4 regions of the Enterobacter sp. RHBSTW-00175 genome follow, and region 4 is predicted to be linked to each of the others. Evidence: predicted binding sites of a transcription regulator. Region 4 holds the regulator's gene; each other region holds the start of a gene.

Region 1 (4,962 bases), 510 kb from region 4:
TCGGGATTTTCACGATCGACGTTCGGGCGTTCCTTATTTTTGCGCGTAAAGCAGTCCACTATGGCGTCTTTTACGCGCAGCGCGCCGTACTGGCTGTTGCGGATCTCATCGTTCACACCATTGAAGTGCACCGCAAAGGTCGCATCAGGGGTGAAGATCTCTGTCCAGTCGATCATCTGTACACCGGTATAGAGGTCAAGATCGCTGTAGACCTTGCACTCTTTCATCGGCAGCATGATGCGCGACGCCAGACGGCTCCACATCAGGCTCTGGTAAATAAGCCGCGTGTCGCCCTCAAAATGGACACCACCCTGAACGACCTGGCACTCCTGTGCGCCGAGGGATTCCAGTTCAGTTTTTAACAGCTCTTCCAGCCCACGGGCCGTACTGGCAAACAGAGAATTCATATCGTCACTTTTACTCATAGAAAATTGTCGCGCATTATAGCTAATATGGCGTGTATGTCCTAAAGTTGAAGGCTTATTTTCATTTCAGGGAGTGTGCAGTGGCGACTTTATCCAGGCTTTTTATTCATCCGGTAAAATCGATGCGCGGCATCGGCGTTTCTCACGCGCTGGCCGACATGAGCGGATTTGCCTTCGATCGTATTTTTATGGTCACCGAGCCTGACGGTACATTTATTACTGCACGCCAGTTCCCGCAAATGGTTCGTTTTACCCCTTCACCTCTGCATGACGGTTTACACCTGACCGCACCAGACGGCTCAAGCGTCGTCATCCGGTTCAGTGATTTTGCGCCTGTTGATGCCCCAACGGAAGTGTGGGGGAATCATTTTACCGCGCGTATCGCCCCGGATGAAATAAACCGCTGGCTCAGTGGTTTCTTCGCACGTGATGTGCAGCTGCGTTGGGTAGGGCCTGAGCTGACGCGCAGGGTCAAGCGCCATGACGCCGTCCCGCTTTCCTTCGCTGATGGTTTCCCGTTTTTGCTTACCAACGAAGCATCGCTTCGGGATTTGCAGAGCCGCTGTAAAGCCAGTGTCCAGATGGAGCAGTTCCGCCCGAATCTGGTTGTTACTGGTACAGAGGCCTGGGAGGAAGACACCTGGAAAGTGATCCGCATCGGGAGCGTGATTTTTGATGTAGTGAAACCCTGTAGCCGCTGCATCTTTACCACCGTTAGCCCGGAAAAAGGACAAAAACACCCTTCCGGCGAGCCGCTGAAAACCCTTCAGTCGTTCCGCACCGCGCAGGATAATGGCGATGTTGATTTCGGGCAGAACTTAATCCCTCGCTCCAGCGGCGTGATCCGCGTGGGCGATGAGATAGAAATTCTCGCGCGCGGGCCGGCCAAAGTGTATGGCTCAGGCCAGGAAGAAGAGTTTGTTGATGTCGAAATGGAACCCACTTCAGTGGTGGATATTCAGTGGCAAGGGCAAGTCATCCGGGGCAACAACCAGCAGGTTTTACTTGAACAGCTGGAACAAGCGGGAATACGCGTTCCCTACTCGTGCCGCGCCGGGATTTGCGGGTGCTGTCGCATCAGGCTGGTAGAAGGTGAAGTGAGTGCGCTGAAAAAATCGGCCATCGGGGATGACGGCACCATTTTGTGTTGCAGCTGTATTCCGAAAACGTCGATACAGCTGGAAGCTTAAACGGCCTGCTCGAGGCTGAAGGTATCAACACGCAGTTGGGGTTTCAGCCTGTCGTTCATCACTTTGATTGCGTCACCTAGTTGCATCATCCGCCCGGCGATTGTCACGCCGGGTTGCGCCAGTAAACAGAGCGCGGCATTTTCGCCAGGCTCTACCACCAGCAAACTCACCTCTTCGGCGGTATCGCTAAGATTGACGCTGGCGGCGTCCCCGGTGACTGGCTCCCAGCTCATGCCATGCGCCTGAAAATGCCAGCTTTTTGGCATCTGCGGTTTCAGAAAACGGATTGCGACCAGCGCGTTTAATACCAGCTCAGCGCGCTGCTCTTTAGAGAGTTCCAGGTCGCGGCATTTCTCTTCAAACGAGAAATAGAGTGCGGCATCGTCAACGCAAAAACCTGACGGCGCGAAAGCATCAGGGGTCAGCATTCGGCGGGCAAAACGAGAACGAAACAACATACCATTGGCTAAATCGAGCATCATGCGGTCATGCTCATCGCAAAAATACCAGCGCCAGTTATCGTCAGGTTTAATTCGCATTTTTCTCTCCCGTCCCCAAACGCCCTGTTCTAAAAATGTCCTGATTGTAGCTTCGTTTATAACATCAATAATAAAAGACCATAATGTTTAAATAAGCAACAATGACGGAATATAAAACAACCAGGGCTGGAAATAAAGCCCTGGTTGTCTGATAAGGGAGAAAAGATTAGATGTGAGTAACGATTTCTTTAATCAACTGTGGGCCTTTAAAAATAAAGCCGGAATAAATTTGCACGATAGTCGCACCTGCCGCTATCTTCTCGCGCGCTGCGATGACAGAGTCGATACCACCCACACCAATAATTGGCAGACGTCCGTTTAATTCGGCTGACAAGGCACGAATAATTTCGGTGCTTTTTAATTGTACCGGACGGCCACTTAAGCCACCGGCCTCGTCACAGTTTTTCATTCCCTGAACCAGAGAACGATCGAGCGTAGTATTGGTTGCAATCACACCATCAATATTATGGCGAACTAAACTGTCAGCAACCTGGATCAATTCTTCGGGAGAAAGATCCGGGGCGATCTTAACCGCGACTGGCACATATTTATGGTGGATCGCCTGCAACTCATTTTGCTTATTTTTAATGGCACTAAGCAGGTCGTCAAGCGCTTCGCCATATTGTAAAGAACGCAGCCCCGGGGTATTTGGTGAAGAAATGTTCACCGCGATATAACCGGCGTAGGCATAGACTTTTTCCATACAAATCAGATAGTCATCTTTACCTTGCTCAACTGGCGTATCTTTATTTTTGCCAATATTGATGCCTAATACACCGTCAAAATGCGATTTTTTGACGTTCTCGACCAGATGATCAACACCAAGGTTATTAAAGCCCATACGGTTGATCAGCCCCTCGGCAGCGACCAGGCGGAACAGGCGCGGTTTATCGTTACCCGGCTGTGGGCGCGGCGTCACCGTCCCGATTTCAATGGAGCCAAACCCCATCGCACCGAGGGCATCAATACACTCGCCATTTTTGTCCAGCCCGGCCGCCAGGCCCAGTGGGTTCTTGAAGGTCAGTCCCATGCACTGCACAGGTTTTTCCGGCACGTTCTGACGCACCAGTGCTTCCAGTGGCGTACCGGTAATACGGCGTAATTGCTGGAATGTAAATTCATGAGCGCGCTCAGGATCGAGCTGGAAAAGGGCTTTACGAACGAAGGGGTAGTACATGAACTCTCCTGGATTCCCGGTGTGCAAACCGGGAGGGGATTATGTGCGATCCTGCCCGGAAAGGGAATTGACCTGCGGCAAAAAAAACGCGCAAAACGCAATCGTTTCCCTCGCAGCACACTTCTTATGCAGTTTATGGCATTTAAATTGCGGATAAATCATTTAGTGGAATAACCCCTCGGTGTCACACTCCTGAAAATTGTTATGAATGTTAGATAAAAGCAAACAATTAGTTATAAGGAGCAAACATGCGTGTCATTACCCTGGCAGGAAGTCCACGTTTCCCTTCGCGCTCCAGTGCGCTACTGGAATATGCCCGCGAAAAGTTGAATAGCCTGGATATCGAAGTGTGCCACTGGAATCTGCACAACTTCGCCCCGGAAGACCTGCTTTATGCCCGCTTTGACAGCCCGGCGCTCAAAACTCTGATCGAACAGCTCAAAGGCGCAGACGGTTTAATTGTGGCAACGCCAATATATAAAGCCTCTTTTTCTGGCGCCCTGAAAACGTTACTCGACCTGCTGCCAGAACGCGCGCTGGACGGCAAAGTGGTGCTACCACTGGCGACAGGCGGTACGGTTGCACATTTGCTGGCGGTTGATTACGCCCTGAAACCGGTACTGAGTGCGTTAAAAGCACAGGAGATCCTGCACGGCGTCTTTGCTGATGATTCTCAGGTTATCGACTATCAGCACAAACCGCACTTCACGCCGAATCTGCAAACCCGCCTGGACAGCGCGCTGGAAACCTTCTGGCAGGCCCTGCACCGCCGCGATGTACAGGTACCTGCATTTAGCCAGCCGCAAGGAGTTGCTCATGTTTAAACACTTAACCCGCATAGGACTGGCTGGGTTGCTGACCCTCTCTGCACTGGCTCACTCGGCGGAAACTGCGCCGGAGAGTCTGCGCATTGGTTATCAGAAAGGCAGCGTCAGTATGGTGTTGGCGAAAAGTCATCAGTTGCTGGAAAAACGCTTCCCGAACACAACCTTCTCCTGGGTGGAATTCCCGGCCGGGCCACAGATGCTGGAAGCCCTTAACGTGGGCAGTATCGATCTGGGCAGTACCGGCGATATTCCGCCTATTTTCGCGCAGGCTGCCGGTGCGGACCTGGTGTATGTCGGTGTAGAGCCGCCCAAGCCGAAAGCGGAAGTGATTCTGGTACCAGAAAATAGCGCCATTAAGAACGTTGCTGAACTTAAAGGTCATAAAGTGGCGTTCCAGAAAGGTTCCAGCTCGCATAACCTGCTGCTGCGCGCATTGCAGGAGGCCGGGCTTAAATTCACCGATATTCAACCGGTTTATCTGACTCCTGCCGATGCCCGTGCGGCGTTCCAGCAGGGCAACGTTGATGCATGGGCAATCTGGGATCCGTATTACTCGGCGGCGTTACTTCAGGGTGGCGTGCGGGTGCTTAAAGACGGCAGCACGCTGAAACAGACCGGATCATTCTATCTTGCCGCGCGTCCATATGCGGAAAAGAACGGTGCTTTTGTTCAGGGTGTTCTCGACACCTTTACCCAGGCGGATGCACTGACGCAAAGCCAGCGCCAGGAAAGTATCACGTTGCTGGCCAAAACCATGGGATTGCCTGAACCGGTTATTGCCAGCTACCTGGATCACCGTCCACC
Region 2 (4,962 bases), 1.4 Mb from region 4:
GTACTGACCGACCCAACCATGGGTGGTGTCTCTGCAAGCTTCGCGATGCTGGGCGATCTGAACATCGCTGAGCCAAAAGCGCTGATCGGCTTTGCGGGCCCTCGCGTTATCGAACAAACCGTACGTGAAAAACTGCCGCCTGGATTCCAGCGCAGTGAATTCCTCATCGAGAAAGGCGCTATCGACATGATCGTTCGCCGCCCGGAAATGCGCCTGAAACTGGCAAGCATTCTGGCGAAGCTGATGAATCTGCCAGCGCCTAACCCGGATGAGCCGCGCGAAGGCGTGGTCGTACCGGATCAGGAACCCGAAGCCTGATAACTGAAAAGGGCAGGGCCGGTTGGCGCTGCCCTTTTTCTTTCTAATCGTTAATGACAACCGGGCATCATGGAAAATAACAGCATTCCCCAAGCCACGTCGCCCCTGGCCGCGTGGCTTTCTTATCTGGAAAACCTGCACAGTAAAACTATTGATATGGGGCTTGAGCGCGTAAGCCAGGTCGCCGCGCGTCTGGACGTGTTAAAACCGGCACCTTTCGTGTTTACTGTTGCGGGCACTAACGGTAAAGGTACCACCTGCCGCACGCTGGAATCGATACTGATGGCCGCGGGCTTTAAGGTTGGCGTTTACAGCTCTCCGCATCTGGTGCGTTATACCGAGCGTGTGCGCGTACAGAACAGCGAATTGCCGGAATCTGCCCATACCGCCTCCTTTGCCGAAATCGAAGCCGCGCGCGGTGAGATCTCATTAACCTATTTTGAATACGGTACGCTCTCTGCATTGTGGCTGTTTAAGCAGGCAGAGCTTGATGTCGTGATTCTGGAAGTTGGTCTGGGCGGGCGTCTTGATGCCACCAACATGGTGGACGCTGATGTCTCCGTGGTGACCAGTATTGCCCTGGATCATACCGACTGGCTGGGGCCGGACAGGGAAAACATTGGCCGCGAGAAAGCCGGTATTTTCCGCGCTAACAGGCCTGCTGTAGTAGGCGAGCCGGATATGCCGCACACCATTGCTGACGTTGCGAAAGAGAAGGGCGCTGTGCTACTGCGTCGCGGGGTTGACTGGCAGTACGAGGTGCAGGAAAACGGCTGGCATTTCAGCGATGCTCAGGGTGCGCTGGAAAACCTGCCGCTGCCGCAGGTGCCGCAGCCGAATGCGGCAACCGCACTGGCAGCGCTGCGTGCCAGTGGACTGAACGTTAGTGAACAGGCGATTCGCGACGGCATCCGGAATGCGGTTCTGCCCGGGCGTTTCCAGATTGTCAGTGAGTCACCGCGCGTGATCCTGGATGTGGCGCATAACCCTCATGCGGCAGCATATCTTGCCGGACGTCTTAAATCGTTACCAAAAACCGGGCGCGTCCTGGCGGTTATCGGTATGCTTCATGATAAAGATATCGCTGGCACGCTGGCCTGCATGGAGACTGTGGTCGATTGCTGGTATTGTGCTCCACTGGAGGGGCCACGTGGCGCCACTGCCGAACAGTTGATGGAACATCTCGGCAAAGGCGAAATCTATAAAAGCGTGGCGCTGGCCTGGGAAGCTGCGATGGCAGATGCTAACCCAGAAGATACCGTGCTGGTGTGTGGGTCGTTCCACACCGTAGCACATGTCATGGAAGTGATGGACGCGGGGAGAACCGGTGGCGAGTAAGTTTCAGAACCGTTTAACAGGAACCATTGTGCTTGTTGCGCTGGGGGTGATTATTCTCCCCGGTTTGCTCGACGGGCAGAAAAAGCATTATCAGGACGAATTCGCGGCAATCCCGCTGGTCCCTAAACCGGGCGACCGTGACGAGCCTGATATGTCCCCTGCTGCCACTCAGGCTCTGCCTGCTCAGCCCCCGGAAGGTGCGGCTGAAGAGGTGCGGGCAGGGGATGCTGCGGCACCGTCGCTCGATCCTTCTCGTCTGGCAGTGAACACCAACAGTGAAATCGATCCTGTGCCTGTTCCGGTTGAGCAGCCTAAGCCTGTTGAAAAACCGAAACCTGTCGAGAAACCACAGCCAAAACCGCAGCGTGATAAAACCACCGATCAGCTTGCGGCTGCGTCAGAAACACCGCCTCCGGCAAAACCGGCTCAGCAGGATGCTGCCCCAACCGGTAAAGCCTACGTTGTGCAGCTCGGTGCGCTAAAAAATGCCGATAAAGTCAATGAGGTAGTGGGTAAACTGCGCAGTGCGGGTTATCGGGTTTACACTTCACCTTCCACGCCTGTACAGGGTAAAATCACCCGTATTCTCGTGGGGCCGGAAGCATCTAAAGATAAGCTGAAAGGATCGCTTGGCGAACTGAAGCAAATCTCTGGTCTGAGCGGTGTGGTGATGAATTACAGCGCGAACTGATCTTCCTCTCTCCCCCTGGGGTGAGGGAAACATACGTCCGCAGAGACGTAAAAAGCCTGTGGCGTTGAACATTTTTTCAGCGCCTTTTTTATTTACGCGCGGGAAGGAAATCCCTACGCAAACGTTTTCTTTTTCTGTTAGAATTCGCCCCGAACTGGATGACAGGGCGTTTAATCGTGGGACACATATGGTCTGGATTGATTACGCCATCATTGCGGTGATTGGTTTTTCCTGTCTGGTTAGCCTGATCCGTGGCTTTGTACGTGAAGCGTTATCGCTGGTGACATGGGGTTGTGCTTTCTTTGTTGCCAGTCATTACTACACTTACCTGTCTGTCTGGTTCACGGGCTTTGAAGATGAACTGGTCCGAAATGGAATCGCCATCGCGGTATTGTTTATCGCGACGCTGTTAGTCGGCGCTATCGTGAATTACGTGATAGGTCAGCTGGTCGAGAAAACCGGTCTGTCAGGAACGGACAGGGTGCTCGGGATCTGTTTCGGGGCGTTGCGTGGCGTGCTGATTGTGGCTGCGATACTGTTCTTCCTTGATACCTTTACCGGGTTCTCAAAAAGTGAAGACTGGCAGAAGTCGCAGCTCATTCCAGAGTTCAGCTTCATCATCAGATGGTTCTTTGACTATCTGCAAAGCTCGTCGAGTTTCTTGCCCAGGGCATAAGCTCTGAGATGTGGCTTAGAGTTTGGTTTATTAGGCTATTTTACTTGCCATTTTGAACCAGGGCAGTGCTCACAATCCTCGCGTACTACGTGTACGCTCCGGTTGTCGCGCGCTGTCCGTGTTCAAACTGTCTGCGACAATTACGCCTACTAAACCAAACTCTTAACGAGGAAAAGACGAATGTGCGGTATTGTCGGTATCGCCGGTTTCATGCCGGTAAACCAGTCTATTTATGACGCATTATCGGTGCTTCAGCACCGTGGACAGGATGCAGCAGGCATCATCACCATTGATGCAAACAACTGCTTCCGTTTACGTAAAGCAAACGGCCTGGTAAACGATGTGTTTGAAGCCCGCCATATGCAGCGCCTGCAAGGTAATATGGGGATTGGTCACGTTCGTTATCCTACTGCTGGCAGTTCCAGCGCCTCTGAGGCTCAGCCTTTCTACGTTAACTCTCCATACGGCATCACGCTTGCCCACAACGGCAACCTGACCAACGCCCATGAGCTGCGTAAAAAGCTGTTCGAAGAGAAACGTCGCCACATTAACACGACTTCTGATTCTGAAATCCTGCTCAATATCTTCGCCAGTGAGCTGGATAACTTCCGCCATTATCCGCTGGAAGCAGACAACATCTTTGCCGCCGTTGCCGCGACTAACCGCCAGATCCGTGGCGCGTATGCCTGTGTGGCGATGATTATCGGTCACGGAATGGTTGCCTTCCGCGATCCAAACGGTATCCGTCCGCTGGTGCTCGGCAAGCGCGATCTTGGCGATGGCCGTACTGAATATATGGTTGCCTCTGAAAGCGTGGCGCTGGATACCCTGGGCTTTGAGTTCCTGCGCGACGTCGCACCAGGCGAAGCGGTTTACATCACTGAGAAGGGCCAGCTGTTTACCCGTCAGTGTGCCGACAACCCGGTCAGCAACCCATGCCTGTTCGAATACGTCTATTTCGCCCGTCCTGACTCCTTCATCGATAAGATTTCTGTGTACAGCGCACGCGTGAACATGGGCACCAAACTGGGTGAGAAGATTGCCCGCGAGTGGGACGATCTTGATATCGACGTGGTTATCCCAATCCCGGAAACTTCCTGCGATATCGCACTGGAAATCGCCCGCATTCTGGATAAGCCATACCGTCAGGGTTTTGTGAAAAACCGTTACGTTGGCCGTACCTTTATCATGCCGGGCCAGCAGCTGCGCCGTAAATCCGTGCGCCGTAAGCTGAACGCCAACCGTGCTGAGTTCCGTGACAAGAACGTGCTGCTGGTAGATGACTCCATCGTGCGTGGTACGACCTCTGAGCAGATTATCGAGATGGCGCGTGAAGCTGGTGCGAAGAAAGTGTACCTGGCCTCTGCAGCACCGGAAATCCGCTTCCCGAACGTGTATGGCATCGATATGCCAACCGCCAATGAGCTGATTGCTCACGGTCGCGAAGTGGACGAAATTCGCCAGATAATCGGTGCCGACGGCCTGATCTTCCAGGACCTGACCGATCTGATCGACGCCGTACGCGCCGAGAACCCGGATATTCAGCAGTTCGAATGCTCCGTATTCAATGGTATCTACGTAACTAAAGACGTTGACCAGCAGTACCTTGACTACCTTGACTCGCTGCGCAACGACGATGCGAAAGCCGTCCAGCTGCAAAACGATCTCGAAAGCTTAGAGATGCACAACGAAGGTTGATAAACCTGAAGGGCGGCGCTGATGCCGCCCTTCGATTTTTTAACGGCCTTCATTCACCCAGATCCGCATTTCTCCTTCTCCTCTGTTCGCCCAGCTAAACCATGGGATAAACGTCAGCGTCTGCATTTCCACCGCCGTCTGGCGAGTATCAAAGCTGTACAGCGGTTTTTCTTCCTGCGCTGTCAGAACACGTAATCCTTCCGCTTGCAGCAACACTTTTCCTTTCAGCACGCCCGTGCCC
Region 3 (4,962 bases), 1.6 Mb from region 4:
GATATCGACATCAACGTGCGTATCATTTCAGCGACGCACCGTGATTTGCCGAAAGTGATGGCGCGTAACGAGTTCCGTGAAGACCTTTACTACCGTCTGAACGTCGTGAACCTGAAAATCCCCGCGCTTGCCGAACGTGCGGAAGATATTCCGCTGCTGGCTAACCATTTACTGCGCCAGTCTGCCGATCGTCATAAACCCTTCGTGCGTGCTTTTTCTACCGATGCCATGAAGCGCCTGATGACCGCCAGCTGGCCGGGAAACGTGCGCCAGTTGGTCAACGTTATCGAGCAGTGTGTGGCGCTCACTTCGTCGCCGGTGATCAGCGATGCGCTGGTGGAGCAGGCACTCGAAGGGGAAAATACGGCACTGCCGACCTTTGCAGAAGCGCGTAACCAGTTCGAGCTGAACTATTTGCGTAAGCTGCTGCAAATTACCAAAGGCAACGTGACCCACGCGGCGCGAATGGCAGGGCGTAACCGCACCGAATTCTACAAACTGCTGTCGCGACACGAGCTGGAAGCAAACGATTTTAAAGAGTAGTACCGCAAAAACCGAATGAATATGATACTGTGAGCAACCGATTACGAGGCAGCTTACTGGCAAGAGTTTAAGGACCCACCATGAAAAAGATTGATGCGATTATTAAACCTTTCAAACTGGATGATGTACGTGAAGCGCTGGCTGAAGTCGGCATCACCGGGATGACCGTAACAGAAGTGAAAGGTTTTGGTCGCCAGAAAGGCCACACCGAACTGTACCGTGGTGCGGAGTACATGGTGGACTTTCTGCCAAAAGTGAAAATCGAAATCGTGGTGAGCGATGACATCGTGGATACGTGTGTGGATACCATTATCCGCACGGCGCAGACGGGCAAAATTGGCGACGGTAAAATTTTCGTCTTTGACGTGGCGCGCGTGATCCGTATCCGTACCGGTGAAGAAGACGACGCCGCAATTTAATTTTCTTGCCGGGTGGCGCTGTGCTTACCCGGCCTGCAATACCTCTCACAGGCCCGTGCAAGTACAGCGCCGCCGGGCGATTACAGCACCTTATGCGGGCCGAAGCACTCATAATGAATGCTGTCTTTATTCACACCCAGCTCAACCAACTGCTTCGCCGCATACTGCATAAATGCCACCGGGCCACACACATAGAACTGCATATCCGGTGCGCTGAACGCCCCTTCATGCTGGCTTAAATCAATCAAACCTTCGCTGTCGAAGCGAGCAGCCGCGCGATCGGCTTCAGTTGGCAGGCGATACCAGGTGTGCGCGCTAAAGCGTGGCAGATCTGCCGCCAGCGTTTTCACTTCATCCGCAAACGCATGAACGTCACCATTTTCTGCGGCGTGGAACCAGTTCACCTGCGCGCTGTGGCTCGCTTTCGCCAGCGTATCCAGCATCGCCAGCATTGGTGTTTGACCAACACCTGCGGAAATCAGCGTAACCGGGGTATTGGCGTCAACGGCCATAAAGAAATCACCCGCAGGCGCGGCCAGATGCACCACATCACCCACGCTGGCATTGTTATGCAGCCAGCTGGAAACCTGACCGCCATCTTCGCGTTTCACGGCAATGCGGTAGCCTTTACCGTCAGGCTTACGAGTCAGAGAGTACTGGCGGATCTCCTGGTGCGGGAAACCTTCTGGTTTCAGCCACACGCCCAGATACTGACCCGGCTGATAATCTGCCACTGGTTGGCCATCCACAGGTTCGAATTCGAAGCTGGTAATCAGTGCGCTGCGTGGCGTTTTTTCGACAATACGGAATGCGCGAGTGCCTTCCCAGCCGCCATTTTTACTGGCGTTTTCACTGTAGATCTGCGCTTCGCGGTTAATAAAGACACCTGCCAGCACGCCGTAGGCTTTACCCCAGGCGTCCAGTACTTCCTGACCCGGGCTGAACATCTCATCGAGCGTTGCCAGCAGGTGACCGCCAACGATGTTGTATTGCTCTGGCTTGATCTGGAAGCTGGTATGTTTCTGTGCAATTTTCTCTACCGCAGGCAGCAGCGCCGCCAGGTTTTCAATATTGCTGGCATATGCGGCGATAGCGTTAAACAACGCTTCGCGCTGATCGCCGTTACGCTGGTTGCTCATGTTGAAAATCTCTTTGAGCTCCGGGTTATGCGTAAACATACGATCGTAGAAATGGGCGGTGAGTTTAGGGCCGGTTTCAACCAGCAGGGGAATAGTAGCCTTAACAGTAGCGATGGTTTGAGCGTCGAGCATGAGCGCGTCCTTTAGATGTTACTTTAATGATGTATTTTAAATGCATCTTATAGAAAGTACCCCTGCGTTGTAAATGGTTCTTTGCATCGTGAAAAATATGCATCACAAACCTGAAAAGAAATCCGTTGAAAATAGTGAGAGCTTTATTCCTCAAACCCTTGCGTGGCGTGGAGGAAAACGTTTGCGTAAAATCGTTTGTCAAGACCTGTTATCACAGAACTAATCAGTTATACTGTTGCCCGTCGTCCAACAGGACTGCCTTTTCAGGCCAAAATTTTATTGTTAGCTGAGTCAGGAGATGCGGATGTTAAAGCGTGAAATGAACATTGCCGATTATGATGCCGAACTGTGGCAGGCTATGGAGCAGGAAAAAGTACGTCAGGAAGAGCACATCGAACTGATCGCCTCCGAGAACTACACCAGCCCGCGCGTTATGCAGGCGCAGGGTTCTCAGCTGACCAACAAATATGCTGAAGGTTACCCGGGCAAGCGCTACTACGGCGGTTGCGAATACGTTGATATCGTTGAGCAACTGGCTATCGACCGCGCAAAAGCGCTGTTTGGTGCAGACTACGCTAACGTGCAGCCGCACTCAGGCTCCCAGGCTAACTTCGCGGTTTACACCGCGCTGCTGCAACCGGGTGATACCGTTCTGGGTATGAACCTGGCGCAAGGCGGTCACCTGACTCACGGTTCCCCGGTTAACTTCTCTGGCAAACTGTACAACATCGTGCCTTATGGTATTGATGAGTCAGGTAAAATTGACTACGAAGAGATGGCGAAGCTGGCTCAGACCCACAAACCGAAGATGATCATCGGTGGCTTCTCTGCATACTCTGGCGTGGTTGACTGGGCAAAAATGCGTGAAATCGCTGACAGCATCGGTGCATATCTGTTCGTGGATATGGCGCACGTTGCCGGTCTGATTGCCGCAGACGTTTACCCGAACCCGGTTCCTCACGCTCACGTCGTGACCACCACCACCCACAAAACCCTGGCGGGTCCGCGCGGCGGCCTGATCCTGGCGAAGGGCGGCGATGAAGAGCTGTACAAAAAACTGAACTCTGCTGTGTTCCCAAGCGCGCAGGGTGGCCCACTGATGCACGTCATCGCGGGTAAAGCGGTTGCGCTGAAAGAAGCGATGGAACCTGAGTTCAAGGTTTACCAGCAGCAGGTTGCTAAAAACGCTAAAGCGATGGTGGAAGTGTTCCTGAGCCGTGGCTATAAAGTGGTTTCTGGCGGCACTGAAAACCACCTGTTCCTGCTGGATCTGGTTGATAAAAACCTGACCGGTAAAGAAGCTGACGCAGCCCTGGGCCGCGCCAACATCACCGTGAACAAAAACAGCGTACCAAACGATCCGAAGAGCCCGTTTGTGACCTCCGGTATCCGTATCGGTTCTCCGGCTGTGACTCGCCGTGGCTTTAAAGAAGCCGAAGTGAAAGAGCTGGCTGGCTGGATGTGTGACGTTCTGGACAATATCAATGACGAAGCGGTAATCGAGCGCGTTAAAGGTAAAGTTCTGGATATCTGCGCGCGCTTCCCGGTATACGCATAATCCCTCTGCTTTGCAGAAAGTAAAAAGGCCGCGATTGCGGCCTTTTTTTTGTTTAACGCCTGTCGAGGGATATTGCGCCAGGGCCGGTTATCGCCAGCAAAATAAATGCACCAGCAATACTGACGTTCTTGTAGAAATTAATCATATTCGGCACCACGGCATCACCGGTCATATCCCAGTAGTGATGACCAATCACCGCCGTTCCCAGCGTGTAGAAAATAAACAGCACGGCAATAGGGCGAGTGTAAAAACCCAGCACGATAAGAATAGCTGCGGGGACTTCCATCACCACCGCGATAATGGCCGCCAGCGTGGGCATGGGGGCGCCGAGCGAGGTCATATATTGAACGGTGCCGCTAAACCCCGTCAGTTTGGGATAGCCAAAAATAATAAACAGGACAACGATGGCGATACGGGCAATCAATAACAGGAAGGAGCGTGAGGAGCCGAAATCGAAATAACGTAAGCTGTTCATGGCAAACGACCTCTGCATGCGATGTAGTTTAAACGTAATACAATTTTCCCGCTCTCGCCATACGCTATCCGGCTCTCACTGATGTTAATTTATCGTTAATTTATAGCACGCTAATGACTTGCTAAAGTCGGGGATTAACGCCAGACTATCGCCTCCATTTCAGGAGGGATTCATGGTTTTGCATTCCACACGCTGGCTGGCGCTCAGCTATTTCACCTACTTTTTTAGCTACGGTATTTTCCTGCCTTTCTGGAGCGTCTGGCTCAAAGGGATTGGCCTTACGCCGGAAACCATTGGCGTGCTGCTGGGCGCCGGGCTGGTTGCGCGTTTTCTGGGAAGTCTGTTAATTGCGCCACGCGTCAGCGATCCCTCCTTACTGATTAAAGCTGTACGAATTCTGGCGCTGCTGACGCTGGTCTTTGTGGCCTGCTTCTGGGTCAGCCATCAGTTTGCGTGGTTGATGGTAGTGATGGTGGGCTTCAATCTGTTCTTCTCTCCGCTGGTACCGCTGACGGATGCGCTGGCGAATACCTGGCAAAAACAGATAACCATGGATTATGGTCGCGTACGTCTGTGGGGTTCGATTGCCTTTGTGATTGGCTCTGCGCTGGTGGGCAAGCTGGTCAGTCTCTACGATTATCACGCCATTCTGGCGTTGTTGAGCCTCGGGATCGCTTCAATGCTGTTGGGTATGTT
Region 4 (4,962 bases):
CCGGCCGCAGCGCCCAGTGCATTACCCAGGTTAAACGCACCAATATTCACGGATGAAGAGAGTCCTGGCGCTTCATGCGCCACACGCATTACCCGCATCTGCAACGGCGGAACCACGGCAAAGGTCGCCGCACCCCATACCACCATCGCAATGGCTGCGCCAATTTCGTTACGCGCCAGCCACGGAATGGCCACCATGATGACAATCAGCAGCGTTAAGAAGCCTTTCAGCGTGCCACTCACGGAACGGTCTGCCAGCTTACCGCCCAGGTAGTTACCGATAGAGAACCCTACGCCAATCAGCACCAGCATCGCGGTAATAAAGACCGGCGTGGCATGAGTAATGTCGTGCAGCACGGGCGAAATATAGGTATAGAGCGTGAACATCGCCCCAGCCCCCAGCACGGTGGTCAGCAGTGCAGACAATACCTGAGGACGAACCAGCACGGACAGCTCTTTGCGTACATCAGGGCGTTCGCCTGCGCTGCCTTTTGGCAACGAGAAGAACAGTGCGACCATAGCAATCACGCCCAGTGCAGCGGTTGCCAGGAACGACATACGCCAGCCGATCGCTTCACCCAGCCACGTGGCCGCAGGTACACCGCCGATGTTGGCAATGGTCAGACCCATAAACATGGTTGCCACGGCGCTGGCCTGCTTATGTTTAGGTACAACGCTTGCTGCAACCACCGAGCCCAGTCCGAAGAAGGCACCGTGGTTAAGGCTGGTCAGGATACGTGACAACATCAGCGTGGTGTAATCCGGTGAAAGCGCGGAAAGCACATTCCCCAGGGTAAAAATAGCCATCAGGAAAATCAGCGCATTACGGCGCGCACGGTGTGAAAGCAGCAACGTCATTAACGGTGCCCCTACCATCACGCCAATCGCGTAGGCGCTAATCAGCATACCGGCCGCCGGGATAGAGACGTCTACACCCCGGGCGATAACAGGCAATAACCCCATCGGGGAAAATTCGGTGGTGCCAATCCCAAAAGCGCCAATCGCCAGGGCCAGCAGAGGATAATTGATTTTCATGAGTCAACTCCGGATGCCGTGTCGTACCGCGACACAGAACAAAGAAGCAAAAAGCATGACACCAATCACAAAAAATGAGAAGTTAACAATTTGGCAAAAGATTATTGCCGGAGAAGTAACAATCAGCGAGGAATGTGGAGGGAGAGAACTCTCCCCCCGCGTAAATCAGTGCAATACAGCCGTCAGACCAGCTGCAACAATCAGTGCCAGCACGATAACGGTGGTCGTCAGCGAAAACTTAAGATCGGTACTCATCAATTTTTCTCCTTTTAATCACCTTACGAAAAGTGAGCTTGCTCATTTTTACACAGTTTACGTCAAAAATCTTCTTGGATTTAAACTGATATCCACTTTTGCTCTTCCCCTTTTCATCAAGATAGGACAAAATTCCACGCTAAATTTATTAGCGTACCGGCCATTGACCCCCTCCTGACGTCCTGTGTCGTTTTCCCGGCGTGTCGCAATTCCAGATTGCGTGATAAGGGTGAGAGAAGGCAAACGTTTACCTTCAAGTTTTTCAGGAGCTTAGGATATGGTCTGGAGTGACATTTAATGGCAACAATTAAAGACGTGGCAAAACGCGCAAACGTTTCCACTACAACCGTATCACATGTAATTAACAAAACCCGTTTTGTAGCGGAAGAGACGCGTAATGCCGTCTGGGCGGCGATCAAAGAACTGCACTATTCGCCAAGCGCGGTCGCACGTAGCCTTAAAGTTAATCACACCAAATCCATTGGTTTGCTGGCCACCAGCAGCGAAGCTGCATATTTCGCAGAGATAATCGAGGCGGTCGAGAAAAACTGCTTCCAGAAAGGCTATACCCTGATCCTGGGTAACGCATGGAACAACCATGAGAAACAGCGCGCTTATCTGTCAATGATGGCGCAAAAACGCGTGGATGGCCTGCTGGTCATGTGTTCCGAATACCCGGATTCTGTGCTCTCCATGCTGGAAGAGTACCGTCACATCCCAATGGTGGTGATGGACTGGGGTGAAGCGCACGCCGATTTTACTGACTCAGTAATCGATAACGCCTTTGAAGGCGGTTACATGGCCGGTCGTTATCTGGTAGAACGGGGTCACCGCGAGATTGGCGTGATTCCAGGTCCACTGGAGCGCAACACCGGTGCAGGCCGCCTGGCCGGATTTATGAAAGCCATGGAAGAAGCACTGATCACCGTTCCAGAAAACTGGATTGTTCAGGGTGACTTTGAGCCTGAATCCGGTTACCGCGCAATGCAGCAAATAGTCTCCCAGCCGCATCGTCCGACTGCTGTCTTCTGCGGTGGCGATATTATGGCGATGGGTGCGCTTTGTGCTGCCGATGAGCTGGGTCTGCGCGTACCGCAGGATATTTCTGTGATCGGGTATGACAACGTGCGCAACGCGCGTTTCTTCACCCCGGCGCTGACCACTATTCATCAACCGAAAGATTCTCTGGGTGAAACAGCCTTCAACATGCTGATGGACAGGATCGTTAACAAACGTGAAGAGTCGCAGTCAATTGAAGTCCACCCGCGTCTTATCGAACGTCGCTCCGTGGCGGACGGTCCTTTCCGCGACTACCGCCGTTAATCGTGTACGGAGCCAGTTAATCTGGCTCCCGTAACCACTCCCTGTTCAGCGTTTCACTGTCCCCCAGGTAATCCAGCAGCCAGGCCATCGCGGGCGATACGTCACTTTGCTGCCAGGTCAGACAACAGGCCGCGTCCGGGAATGGGTTTTCAAGCTCAAGGGCAACCCACTCCCCGGCATCGATTCGTGGTCTGGCAAAATGGACCGGCACCATTGCCACACACAACCCGGCAGAAAGGCAGGTCGCGGAGGATTCCCAGTCGGGCGCAATCACCCGTCGCTGGTTATCCAGAAGCCAGGTCACACGCTTGGGTAACGAGCGTGACGTATCTTCCAGTACCAGCGATGGCCAGTTACGCAGGGTATCATCGCTTAACGGCCCTGCCATTGCCGCCAGCGGGTGATCGCTTGCCACCACGCATTTCCAGCTTAACATTCCCATATCGCGAAATGCGTAACGTCCCCCAACGGGTATGGCCTGTGTTGCGCCGATCGCCATCTCTGCCCTGCCATCTGCCAGCGCATCCCAGACACCGTTAAAGACTTCCTGCGATACCCGCAGCTCGACATCGGAGAAGTGGCGATAAAAATCGACAATCATCTGCCGGGTACGTTCGGGTTTTACGATGTTATCCACCGCAATAGAAAGATGACCTCGCCAGCCATTAGCAATCTGCTGACACTGTTCACGAGTGATCTGCATTTTTTTGATAACAGAACGCCCTTCTTTCAAAAACCACGCCCCGGCAGGCGTTAACTCCACGTCGCGATGGCGGCGTTCAAACAGCGGAACGGCCAGCCACTCCTCAAGCTGACGCACCGTGTAGCTAATGGCCGAGGGGACGCGGTGTAGTTCCTGCGCGGCTCCGCTGAAGCTGCCGTTACGGGCGACAGCATCCACAACTTCAAGAGAATAATCTGACCACATTTTCTGCCTGCAAAAAATTTGAATGCACCCGCCAAATATTAGCGTTTCACAAGCCGCTTTGCACTCCCTACACTCTGCGCCAACGTACCCTGCCTCCTTAAGGAGAATAAAACAATGCAACCCAGGAAAGGTTTTCTAGTCTGGCTCGGCGGCTTAAGCGTGCTGGGCTTTTTAGCTACCGATATGTACTTACCCGCATTCGCTGCAATGCAGGAAGATTTGCAAACGCCTGCCGCGGCCATTAGCGCCAGCCTGAGTTTGTTCCTCGCCGGTTTTGCCTTTGCACAACTGCTGTGGGGGCCGCTCTCCGACCGTTTTGGTCGTAAACCAGTGCTGTTACTGGGTCTGGCAATTTTTGCCGTAGGCTGTCTTGGGATGTTGTGGGTACGCGATGCGACCTGGTTACTGGTGCTGCGTTTTGTTCAGGCCGTCGGCGTTTGTGCCGCAGCGGTCACCTGGCAGGCGCTGGTGACGGATTACTATCCGGCTTCACGGACCAATCGAATTTTTGCCACTATTATGCCGCTGGTAGGCCTCTCTCCCGCGCTTGCACCACTGCTGGGCAGTTGGATCCTGGCGCATTTCGACTGGCAGGCGATTTTCGCCACCCTGTTTGCCATCACTCTGGTGCTGATGCTGCCCGCATTCGCCCTGAAACCTGCGCATAAAAAAGAGACACATCCGGAAGCGAAGCCAATTACCTTTACCTCTTTGCTGCGCACCAAAGCGTACCGCGGCAACGTGCTTATCTACGCCGCCTGTTCAGCCAGCTTCTTTGCATGGCTGACCGGCTCACCCTTTATTCTGCACGATATGGGGTACAGCCCGGCGGCCATCGGCCTGAGCTATGTTCCACAGACTATCGCCTTCCTGGTGGGCGGTTACGGTTGCCGTGCGGCGCTGCAAAAATGGCAGGGGCAGCAGATGTTACCCTGGCTGCTGGCGCTGTACGCTTTAAGCGTTATTGGTACCTGGGCCGTCGGCTTTATTCCGGGTGCTGGTCTGGCGGAAATCCTGATTCCATTCTGTGTGATGGCAATTGCTAACGGTGCCATTTACCCGATTGTGGTGGCGCAGGCTTTACGGCCGTTCCCACAGGCAACGGGCCGTGCGGCAGCCTTGCAGAACACACTGCAACTGGGGCTGTGCTTCCTGGCAAGCCTGGTGGTATCGGCACTGATTGCAACACCACTGCTCACCACCACCAGCGTGATGCTGGTTACCGTTGCACTTGCTGGCATCGGCTATCAGATGCAGTCATCGGCACACCGTGAGGATAATACGGCAGCCCAGGCTGAAACATCGCACGCATAATCGCACCAGCAATTATGTTACATTTCAGTGATTAGGTTGCTAAGAATTTTCTATTGAATCACCAAATTTTGAGGCCTATACTAAATTTGGTTCGATTAAATACGATAA

Evidence for each region. The regulator PurR, encoded in region 4, represses purine synthesis genes. The targets are predictions, from matches to a motif close to CANGCAAACGTTTGCNTG.
Region 1: pyrD (quinone-dependent dihydroorotate dehydrogenase) is a predicted target of PurR. The motif match lies at 3,426-3,443, and genes of this name have one in related genera.
Region 2: cvpA (colicin V production protein) is a predicted target of PurR. The motif match lies at 2,462-2,479, and genes of this name have one in related genera.
Region 3: glyA (serine hydroxymethyltransferase) is a predicted target of PurR. The motif match lies at 2,404-2,421, and genes of this name have one in related genera.

What each region holds. Positions count from the first base shown of each region.
Region 1 covers NZ_CP055930.1:3,947,284-3,952,245, reverse strand. Annotated here, with positions in the region: gene rlmKL (bifunctional 23S rRNA (guanine(2069)-N(7))-methyltransferase RlmK/23S rRNA (guanine(2445)-N(2))-methyltransferase RlmL) at 1-407, opposite strand, end outside; gene HV107_RS18810 (YcbX family protein) at 506-1,615, shown strand; gene zapC (cell division protein ZapC) at 1,612-2,154, opposite strand; gene pyrD (quinone-dependent dihydroorotate dehydrogenase) at 2,321-3,331, opposite strand; gene ssuE (NADPH-dependent FMN reductase) at 3,580-4,155, shown strand; gene HV107_RS18790 (sulfonate ABC transporter substrate-binding protein) at 4,148-4,962, shown strand, end outside.
Region 2 covers NZ_CP055930.1:459,565-464,526, reverse strand. Annotated here, with positions in the region: gene accD (acetyl-CoA carboxylase, carboxyltransferase subunit beta) at 1-318, shown strand, start outside; gene folC (bifunctional tetrahydrofolate synthase/dihydrofolate synthase) at 388-1,656, shown strand; gene dedD (cell division protein DedD) at 1,646-2,347, shown strand; gene cvpA (colicin V production protein) at 2,535-3,023, shown strand; gene purF (amidophosphoribosyltransferase) at 3,204-4,721, shown strand; gene HV107_RS02165 (glycoside hydrolase family 127 protein) at 4,761-4,962, opposite strand, start outside.
Region 3 covers NZ_CP055930.1:715,038-719,999, reverse strand. Annotated here, with positions in the region: gene glrR (two-component system response regulator GlrR) at 1-543, shown strand, start outside; gene glnB (nitrogen regulatory protein P-II) at 624-962, shown strand; gene hmpA (NO-inducible flavohemoprotein) at 1,043-2,233, opposite strand; gene glyA (serine hydroxymethyltransferase) at 2,538-3,791, shown strand; gene HV107_RS03370 (DoxX family protein) at 3,844-4,266, opposite strand; gene HV107_RS03365 (3-phenylpropionate MFS transporter) at 4,439-4,962, shown strand, end outside.
Region 4 covers NZ_CP055930.1:4,453,628-4,458,589, reverse strand. Annotated here, with positions in the region: gene HV107_RS21570 (MFS transporter) at 1-1,034, opposite strand, end outside; gene HV107_RS21565 (YnhF family membrane protein) at 1,200-1,289, opposite strand; gene purR (HTH-type transcriptional repressor PurR) at 1,587-2,612, shown strand; gene punR (DNA-binding transcriptional activator PunR) at 2,629-3,540, opposite strand; gene punC (purine nucleoside transporter PunC) at 3,655-4,854, shown strand.